Regions from separate parts of the Lysinibacillus sp. NPDC097287 genome, predicted to be linked through region 2. Evidence: riboswitches for the same ligand, from Rfam matches in the RefSeq annotation. Region 2 holds a riboswitch; the other holds the start of a gene.

What was found. Region 2 has a riboswitch for lysine ahead of ACIQ2D_RS11175 (aspartate kinase). Riboswitches for the same ligand answer to the same signal wherever they lie in the genome.
Region 1: linked by a shared signal. The riboswitch ahead of ACIQ2D_RS09520 (transporter substrate-binding domain-containing protein) and the one ahead of ACIQ2D_RS11175 (aspartate kinase) in region 2 are both predicted to bind lysine.

The regions. Positions count from the first base shown of each region.
Region 1 is NZ_JBIWCX010000005.1:105,358-110,666, reverse strand. It holds gene ACIQ2D_RS09530 (2-oxoglutarate dehydrogenase E1 component) at 1-654, shown strand, start outside; gene odhB (2-oxoglutarate dehydrogenase complex dihydrolipoyllysine-residue succinyltransferase) at 844-2,073, shown strand; lysine riboswitch at 2,626-2,811, shown strand; gene ACIQ2D_RS09520 (transporter substrate-binding domain-containing protein) at 2,930-3,781, shown strand; gene ACIQ2D_RS09515 (amino acid ABC transporter permease) at 3,863-4,588, shown strand; gene ACIQ2D_RS09510 (amino acid ABC transporter ATP-binding protein) at 4,601-5,309, shown strand, end outside.
Region 2 is NZ_JBIWCX010000006.1:221,351-226,659, reverse strand. It holds gene sdhA (succinate dehydrogenase flavoprotein subunit) at 1-16, opposite strand, end outside; gene ACIQ2D_RS11185 (succinate dehydrogenase cytochrome b558 subunit) at 83-697, opposite strand; gene ACIQ2D_RS11180 (YslB family protein) at 969-1,403, shown strand; gene ACIQ2D_RS11175 (aspartate kinase) at 1,613-2,839, opposite strand; lysine riboswitch at 2,947-3,125, opposite strand; gene uvrC (excinuclease ABC subunit UvrC) at 3,175-4,965, opposite strand; gene trxA (thioredoxin) at 5,059-5,309, opposite strand, start outside.

The sequences.
Region 1 (5,309 bases), on a different contig from region 2:
TATGAAGGGCAAGGTCCAGAGCACTCATCAAGCCGTATGGAACGTTACTTACAACTTTCGGCAGAAAATAACTGGACAGTAGCATATTGCTCAAATGCAGCAAACTACTACCACTTGTTACGTCGCCAAGCAGCAATGCTAGGCACAGAATCGATTCGCCCATTAGTTGTTGTAACACCTAAATACTTACTTCGTCACCCACTTGCTGGTGCAACTGCCGAACAGCTTTCACAAGGAAGTTTCGAAACAGTGCTTGAGCAAGCTGGTCTTGGTGGCAATCCAGAAAAAGTGGAACGTATCTTATTCGGTTCAGGTAAAGTAGCGATTGACTTAGCGGACCAAATTGGTGACGGTTCAGAGTTTGACCACTTACACATCGTACGTGTAGAACAACTTTACCCATTCCCAGAAGAGAAAATTGCAGATATCGTGAAACGTTATCCAAATGCAAAAGAACTTGTATGGGTACAAGAAGAACCGAAAAACCAAGGCTCATACTTATTTGCAACACAATATATGCTTGATATCGCAAACGATAACGGTAAAAAATTAACATACGTTGGTCGTCCAGCAATGTCTTCAACTGCAGAGGGTGACGCAGACTCACACAAAGCTGCACAAGCAAAATTACTAGCAGAAGCATTAGCAAAATAATTCACTATATTCATTGGCAATCAAATGAAAATTAAAGGCTAAACGTCAATTCTTTCCTTTACTTTATACAAAGGAGCAGTAGCAATTACGTTGAAGCAATTTAGATATAACTATGGCATGTAAGGCTACAAATATGGTAGCCTTACAAGTGAAATAAGATGTTTGTAAACATCAAAGGAGGAAATGAAAGTGGCTGAAATTAAAGTCCCTGAATTAGCAGAATCGATTACAGAAGGTAGCATCGCTCAATGGGTTAAAAAAGTGGGCGACCGTGTAGAAAAAGGTGAGTTCATCGTTGAACTTGAAACTGATAAAGTAAATGCAGAAATCATTTCTGAAGAAGCTGGTGTGTTAACACAAATTCTTGCTGGCGAGGGTGATACTGTTCTTGTAGGACAAGTAATCGCAGTAGTAGAAGCTGGCGAAGGCGCAGCTCCTGCACCAGCAGCACCAGTTGAAGCGGCAGCACCAGCACCACAAGCGGCTCCTGCACCAGTGGCAACAGCTCCAGTTGTAGAAGAAACTTCTGGCGAACGCGTAATTGCTTCTCCAGCAGCACGTAAGCTTGCTCGCGAAAAAGGGATTGACCTTGCAGCTGTATCTCCAGTAGATCCACAAGGTCGTGTACGTGTACAAGACGTTGCAGCGCACGGTACGGCACCAGTAGCAGTAGCAGCTCCTGTTGCGGCAGCACCTAAAGCAGTTGTTGCAGTCGACGAATCACGTGTAACAGTTGAAAAAATGAGCCGTCGTCGTCAAACAATTGCAAAACGTCTACTTGAAGTTAAACAATCAACAGCGATGCTAACTACTTTCAACGAAGTAGACATGACAAATGTGATGGCACTTCGTTCACGTAAAAAAGACCAATTCTTTGAGTCAACAGGTTCTAAACTTGGTTTCATGTCATTCTTCACAAAAGCAGTAGTTGCTGCTCTTAAAAAATATCCATACGTGAACGCTCAAATCGTTGGCGATGAAATCCACTTAAACAACTTCTTTGATATCGGTGTAGCTGTATCAACTGAAGAAGGACTAGTTGTCCCAGTTGTGCGTGATGCTGACCGTAAAAACTTCTCTGAAATTGAAGATTCAATTGCAGACTTAGCGAAAAAAGCACGCGACAAAAAATTAGGGCTAAGTGACTTATCGGGTGGTTCATTCACAATCACTAATGGTGGTGTATTCGGTTCATTAATGTCAACACCAATTATGAACGGTACACAAGCAGCTATCCTTGGTATGCACTCTATTAAAAAGCGTCCTGTTGAAGTAGATGGTGAAGTAGCAATCCGTCCAATGATGTACTTAGCATTATCTTATGACCACCGTATTATCGATGGTAAAGATTCTGTAGGTTTCTTGAAAACAGTTAAAGAGCTTCTTGAAAACCCTGAAGATTTATTGTTAAATTCATAATTTTAAGTTACAAAAAAGCCTTACGAAACTATCTTGTTTTGTAAGGCTTTTACTTGCATTAGAATTTAATTCAGAGAGTTCTGCCAATAGAGTTTTAATTATTACTATATTTACACAAATGATCATCTTCACAACCCATGTGATAAGCGCAGATAATTTTAGGTGTAATATCAAATACATTTAATGGTGTGAATAGGTTTGAAAGCTTAGTAAGCCTTATGGGGACTAGAGAAGTTGTAAGGAAACTACTCTGTAATTTACATGTGGTTTAATATTTTGCATAAGCATTAAGTTAATAAATTGGCTCGTAAAGGAACTTGGATTGAAAAAAGAAGACAAGCTAAACTACATTGTTGATTTAGATAATTGTAGTAAATATAATTCTACAAGGATTTTACAAAAAGTTAACCTGTTATCAATCGTTATCAAAAATATAATAATTATTCATTATTATTTTATCAATAGTCAGAATAATGACGAAATTATCTTGACTTAAATGTCTACTCTATAGTAGTATCTATGTATCAATTAAATATTTTCACCTCACGTTCTGTGTGAGGTAGAGGCGCGATATTTATTAGTTCATTGTTGAGTATAAGCAAGCGAAGACGCAATGAAGAAGGAAATGTCGCCGAAGTATAAAAGGAGCTCGTACTTTTATGCTGGGCTTGCAATAAATAGTTGCAGGACTGTCCTAGTAAATATAATTCCAGTTTACTAGGTTGTGCTATCTCGGAAACATGGAAGTTATAGTGAGGATTTGGGCAACTGTTGATAACGTACGACCTAAGTTCTAAACTTGGGTCGTTTTTTCATATAGTTGCTTTTATTTTTTTACAGAAAAGGGGAGATTTACATGAAAAGAAAATGGCTATTATTCATGTTGACAGTAATGACTGCAATTATGCTGGCTGCCTGTGGCACTGGCGACAAAAAAGAGGAAACAACAGGTGGAAGTGCTACACCTGAAGAAGGCGGCGAGTTCCGTATTGGGATGGAAGCAGGGTATGCTCCGTTTAACTGGACACAACAAGATGATTCAAATGGTGCAGTCAAGATTGCTGACAATGCTGAGTATGCAGGTGGTTATGACGTTCAGATGGCGAAAAAAATCGCTGAAGGCTTAGGAAAAGAATTAGTTATCGTAAAAATGGAATGGGACGGCTTAGTACCAGCCCTACAATCTGAAAAAATTGATGCAATTATTGCTGGTATGTCTCCAAACGAAGAACGTAAAAAAACAATTGATTTTACTGATAACTACTATACTTCTGATCTAGTAATGGTTGTGAAAAAAGGTAGTCAATTTGAAAATGCCAAGTCAATTAAAGACTTCTCAGGTGCTAAAATTACAGCCCAGTTAAATACTTTCCACTATACCGTGATTGACCAAATTGAAGGTGTTGAAAAGCAAACAGCAATGGAAAGCTTCCCTGCGCTTCGTGTAGCGCTACAATCTGGTAAAATTGATGGTTATGTATCAGAACGTCCAGAGGGGATTTCAGCGCAAGCTGCAAATGAAGAGTTCACATATGTAGCGTTTGAAGAAGGTTTTGACGTAAAACCAGAAGATACATCAATTGCAGTCGGTGTTCGCAAAGGTGATGCAAGTATTGAAAAAATCAATGAAATATTAAAAGGTATTCCAGAAGAAGATCGTCAACAAATTATGGAAGACGCAATTTTACAACAACCTGCAGCACAATAATCTGAAGATGCACGGGCTACATTGGTGGTCCGTGCAGTCTTTTACATAAGACGAACAACAGTCGTTGTTAGGAGGAACTACATGAGTTTTGAATGGATACTTTCAATTATAGAAAACAACTGGCAAATGTTTTTACGAGGGGCGTATTATACGCTACTAATTTCTACAATTAGTACAATTATTGGTGCATTTATCGGATTTTTTATCGGAATTATGCATACCATTCCTACGCGTAAAAAGAACGTTAAGCATTATATTTTAAAGCTTTTCAACTTTATACTGACATGCTACGTTGAATTTTTCCGTGGTACACCAATGATTGTACAAGCGATGGTTGTTTACTACGGATTAGACATGGCATTTGGTATAGATATGCACTTTATTACAGCAGGTATATTAGTAGTTTCACTTAATACAGGAGCGTATATGGCTGAAATTGTGCGTGGTGGTATTGTTTCCATTGATAAAGGACAATATGAAGCCGCTTCAGCAATAGGTATGAATCATTTGCAAATTATGATTCACGTAGTATTACCACAAGTTGCACGAAACATCTTACCGGCTACAGGTAACCAGTTAATCATGAACATTAAAGATACAGCGGTATTAAGTGTAATCGGCGTAACGGAGTTATTTTTCCAAACTAAGTCTATTTCCGGAAATAACTTCCGCTACTTTGAATCATTCTTCGTAGCTTGCGTACTATACTTTATCATGACATTTACTGCATCTCGTATTCTATTGTATGTAGAAAAACGACTTGATGGACCAGATGCATATAAAAAAGAACAGAAAGAAATAGTATAGGGGGACGAACAAATGGCAATCATTCAAATCGAACATTTAAGTAAATCATTTGGACGTAACCAAGTGTTAAAAGATGTGAATTTCCAAGTGCAAAAAGGAGAAGTAGTTTGTTTGATCGGCTCTTCAGGCTCTGGTAAATCCACACTTCTACGCTGTATAAATTTACTCGAAACGCCAAGTGGTGGTCAGATCATTTATAAGGGCGAAAATATTTTAGATGAAAAGCATAATATACAAGAATATCGTACACATTTAGGGATGGTGTTCCAGCAGTTTAATTTATTTAATAATCATGATGTGTTGAAAAACTGTACAGTTGGACAAGTGAAAGTATTGAAACGTTCGAAAGTGGAAGCTGAAAAAGTGGCGATGAAATATTTAGAAGTCGTAGGTATGTCGCAGTATGTCAACGCAAAGCCTCGTCAGTTATCGGGCGGTCAGAAACAGCGTGTCGCGATTGCACGTGCACTGTCCATGAATCCTGAAGTAATGTTGTTTGACGAACCGACTTCAGCGCTTGACCCTGAAATGGTGGGTGAAGTGTTAAAAGTTATGCGTCAGCTTGCCAATGAAGGAAATACAATGCTCATTGTAACGCATGAAATGGAATTTGCTAAGGAAGTAGCAGACCGTGTTGTCTTCATGGATAAAGGTGTCATCGTAGAAGAAGGAGTACCTTCAAAAGTATTAGTAAATCCAGAGCATGAACGTACGAAAGAGT
Region 2 (5,309 bases):
CTTTGCTTTTCGCCATGATTATTTCTCACTCCTCTTTAAAAATTGCAAAAATTGCATAGGTTGCTAACTTGCTTCTATACTATTATACGAAAGCTAGAATAGCAGCCACACCAACTACACTTAGAATTACGAAAAGAATGTTTGTTACGTATGTAGCGATCTTTTGAGACTGAGGAGATTGTGTAATACCCCAGCTTACTAGGAATGCCCATAAACCATTTGTTAAATGGAATGTTGCTGATAAAATACCAACAATGTAGAATCCAAGCATCAATGGATTTGCAACGATTTCTTCCATCATATTGAAGTTTACTTCAGTACCAAGCGCTTTTTGAATACGCGTTTGGAAAATATGCCATGCGATGAAAATCACTAAGAATACACCTGTAAAACGTTGCAAAGAGAACATCCAGTTACGGTATGTACTAAAACGACCTGTATTAGGTGCAGCTGTAAATGCGATGTATACACCGTAAAATGCATGGAACATTAATGGAATATAAATAATTACCCATTCCATTAATAACAGTAGAGAATGCGGAATTAATTCCATCATCCCTGTTGAGTTATTGTAAGCTTCTTCACCGCCAACAGCAGTGACATTCAATGACAAGTGGAACACTAGGAACAGACCTACTGGAATGACACCAAGTAGAGAATGTAAGCGTCGCCATAAAAACTCTCGATCTTTCGACAAGACTGTTACCCCCCTTAGTACTTAAAATATCACAATTAAATAGTCACCATTTTGTAAATGATAGTTCATTGACTGTGTATTTCATCATGGTACAATATTATGACATGTTTATTGTACTCTCAAGAGCAACAAGCGTCAAGGTAACTTGGCGTTTTTCGCATACCTCAATAAATCAATATTCCAGTACATTACGCTCGTTTTTTGCTCGAAAAAACAATCATTACTTAATCATTATAGAATTATACGAAAATTCTAAGAAAGAAGGCTTTATATGCTAAATAATCCAGTAAATACAATCTCTTCCTTTGGTTATGAATTAATTCGTGATCATGTTCTATCTTCAATCCTAGGAAAACATGAGGATGACGTCCTTTATTGGGCAGGAAAAGAGCTGGCACGCAAATTCCCTTGTAAAAGTCAAGAGGAAATGCTCGCATTTTTCAACGATGCGAGCTGGGGAACACTATCAGTAGCCAAAGAATCGAGAGATGGTCGTATTTTTCATTTAACGAGTGACCCACAGTTTTTACAAATTAACAATCGTAGTTTTAGACTCGAAGCGGGCTTTATAGCAGAGCAAATCCAACAAATGCAAGGCTATTTAACTGAATGCTATGACGAAAAGCACGATAAACAACAACTTGTCAACTTCACTGTCAAATGGGATGTCAAAGAGCGTATCTTAAATACTATTCCTAGCAAATAATCAAAAAAGGAGTGACACTGACCTAATTGGAAAGTGGCACTCCTTTTTATTGTAACTGTATTTGTCTTTCCGTTAATAATACTTCGATTAACGCAATAAATGTCTCTAAAATATAGATAAACTATTTTATTATCGTAAAAATTAGTTTTCATCAATTTTATTGAATATAAAAAGCTATTATACCGTTTGAAGAAATAATAGCCTTAATGTTATGCATGTAACGCTTCTTCTAAATTGAATTCCTCATGTAGTACATTTGCGGCACGAATCATATCATCTTGTGGCACAACTACGGATACTTTAATTTCTGATGTACTCACCATTTTGACAGGTATGTCCTCTCTACGTAAACAGTCGAACATACGGGCTGCAACACCTGGATTCGATGCCATCCCCGAGCCGATAATAGATACTTTCGATAAACCAATTTCAAAATCTGCAAAGCTAAAACCTAGCGATAATTTACTATCTTCAAGTACGCGTAGGGCATCTGCAAATTCATCCTTCACAATTGAAAATGAAACAGATGGCTTCACACCATCAATAATTGCCTGCACGATAATATCAACATTAATGCGATTTTCAGCAAGTGTCGTAAACATATCTGCTAATGAGGCATTTGAATAAGCATCATACCCAACAGTTAAGCGAATGATATCCGATTCAAAGGCCACCCCACGTACTAATAAATTTTTCTCCATTTCAACTTCCTCCTTCAACAAGGTTCCTTCTACATCCATTACACTTGAACGAATAATAACGGGCATTTGGAATTTTTTCGCTAGCTCCACCGCCCGTGGGTGTAAGATATGTGAGCCTAGATTAGACAGCTCTAACATTTCATCATAAGAAATCTCTTTCAACTTTTGAGCTGCAGGTATATGGCTTGGATCAGCTGTATACACACCGTCAACATTCGTATAGATATCTACTCGTTCAGATTTAAGGGCCGCGGCTATCGCAATCGCCGTCGTTTCAGCACCACCCTTCCCTAGCGTCGTAATATTCTGATCTTCATCGATGCCTTGTTCACCGGCAACAACCACAATTTCACCTTGTGCAAAATGCTCTTCAATACGCTTTACATCAATGTTTTCAATACGTGCATTATGATGAACAGCATCCGTCTGTACACCTGCTTGCCAACCTGTTAAAGACACCGCATCATAGCCCGCTTCCATTAGTGCCATCGCAAATAACGCACTCGTTAATTGTGAGCTCGTTGATAACAATACATCCAACTCACGCTTGGACACATCGTCTGATAACTCTCTCGCCATTGTTGTTAAATCCTGCGTCGTACGTCCCATTGCCGCTGCTACAACAACTACATCATAACCTCGCTCCTTTTCAGCAATTACTTTTTTCGCCACCTCTTGGATACGCTCTGTCGATGCAGTCGCTGGTCCACCGAATTTTAATACGATACTTCCCATCTGTCATTCCCCCTACACATTCTCGATTCGTTTGAACACAAAAAAAGACAGCCTTCACATACTGTGAAGAGCTGCCTGCAACATGTACAATTTATTAAAGCTTGCGCATGTGTGATAGCTCTCCGAAACATAAAGATTCGACAGTCTTACATCTCTTAAATGCAAAACCAGCACGACATCGGAAACAACGATGCCCTACTTCGGCAAGCTCCCCTTTCACACATTATCAGCGGATTTGTTCATCCTCTAATGGGCTACTATTGAATCTTGCACCTCTATCATCACTAAAATAGTGACTATTTAATTTATTTAATTGACCTTACCTTAGCACATGACTAGTCCTTTGACAATGCTTCCTGCTGAAAATACGTATAGATGTTACTTGCTAGGTTGGCTGGCATACCCGCTTCTTGTAGTTCAAGCTCATTTGCCTCGCGAATTTTCTTGACCGAGCCAAAATGTTTAAGTAGCTGTTGTTTGCGCTTTGGCCCAATACCTTCAATTTCATCCAGCACAGACTGTATGGCATGTTTTTCGTGCTGCTGACGTAAAAAAGTAATCGCAAAGCGGTGTACCTCATCTTGAATACGTTGTAGTAAATAGAAGCCATCACTTGTCCGTTTCAACGCAATAACTTCCGGTGGCTCACCAAATAATAGCTGTGACGTATTATGCTTATCATCTTTTGCTAAACCGGCAATTGGAATCGATAATCCGAGTTCATCTTCTAATACTTCACGTGCGACTTCGATTTGCCCTTTCCCTCCATCAACTAATACTAAATCAGGCAGCGGTAAGTTTTCTTTTAGCACACGAGTATAACGACGGCGAATAACTTCCTGCATCGCTCCGTAATCATCATGTTTGGCAGCAGTTCGAGTTTTGTACTTACGATACTCCTTTTTAGCAGGCTTACCGTCAATAAACACGACCATTGCCGACACAGCATCCGTACCATGCATATGACTATTATCAAATGCTTCAATTCGTAGCGGCGCAGCAATCCCCATTGCTTCACCAAGTGCCTCACAAGCGCCAATTGTTCGTTCTTCCTGTCGCTCAATAAGCTGAAACTTTGCCTGCACTGCGATTTCTGCATTCTTCGTGGCTAAGTCGACAAGCTCTTTTTTCTGCCCACGCTTTGGCGTTAGCACCTTCACATCAAGTAACTCTGTTAAAATCGCTTCATCAATAGCTTGCGGAATGAATATTTCCTTTGGCTTGATGTGCTCCGGCTTTTCATAAAATCGACCGACGAACGTTAAAAACTCTTCCTCTGCATCTCTGTATATTGGGAATATAGATACATCACGCTCAATGAGTTTACCTTGACGAACAAAAAATACTTGCACACACATCCAACCTTTTTCAACTGCATAGCCGAATACATCACGGTTTGTCGTATCACTCGAAACAATTTTCTGCTTCTGCATTACTGTATCGATATGTGTAATTTGGTCACGAAATTCCTTTGCTCGTTCGAACTCCAAGTTTTCCGCCGCTGCAAGCATTTTCTCTTCAAGCTCTTTTTTTACTGCCTCGACACCACCATTTAAAAACTTCGTCATTTCCTCTATCATATCCGTAAATACTTGCGGCTCGATATCTTTCACACAAGGCGCCAAGCATTGTCCCATATGATAATATAAGCAAACCTTTGATGGCAGCTGAACACATTTCCTGAGTGGGTACAAACGATCGAGCAATTTTTTCGTTTCACTAGCCGCATAGGCATTCGGATAGGGTCCAAAATATTTCGCCTTATCTTTTTTGACTTTACGAGTCGTAATCAAGCGTGGGTATTTTTCATTTGTAATTTTCAGGTAAGGGTATGTTTTGTCGTCCGTCAGCATGATATTGTATTTTGGATCATGTAATTTAATGAGATTCAACTCTAGAATAAGTGCTTCTATATTAGACGATGTGACAATGTATTCAAAGTCCTCGATTTCACTGACAAGTCGTTGTGTTTTTCCCTCATGCGTTCCAGTAAAATACGAGCGCACACGATTTTTCAGCACTTTTGCTTTACCGACATAAATGATGGTGCCTTGCCTGTCCTTCATTAAATAGCAGCCAGGCTGATCTGGTAATATTTCAAGTTTACGTTTGATTAAATCATTCATCGCCTACCTGCCTCCTTCACATTTCCTACTATTATACAATGTAAAAAAGCCAAGCACATCCTTAGATGGCCTGGCTCAGAAATATCTAGAATATTAAGCGTGTTTTGCGATGAAAGCTTCTAACGCTTCTTTTGGTTGGAAACCAACTGTTTTGTCGATTACTTCGCCATCTTTGAATAATAATAATGATGGAATCGACATAATTTGATATTGTGCAGCAGTACCTTGGTTATTATCCACGTCTACTTTCACGATTTTAGCAGCACTACCTGCAGCGTCAAGTTCTTCTAGAACTGGCGCGATCATTTTACATGGTCCACACCAAGTAGCCCAGAAATCTACTA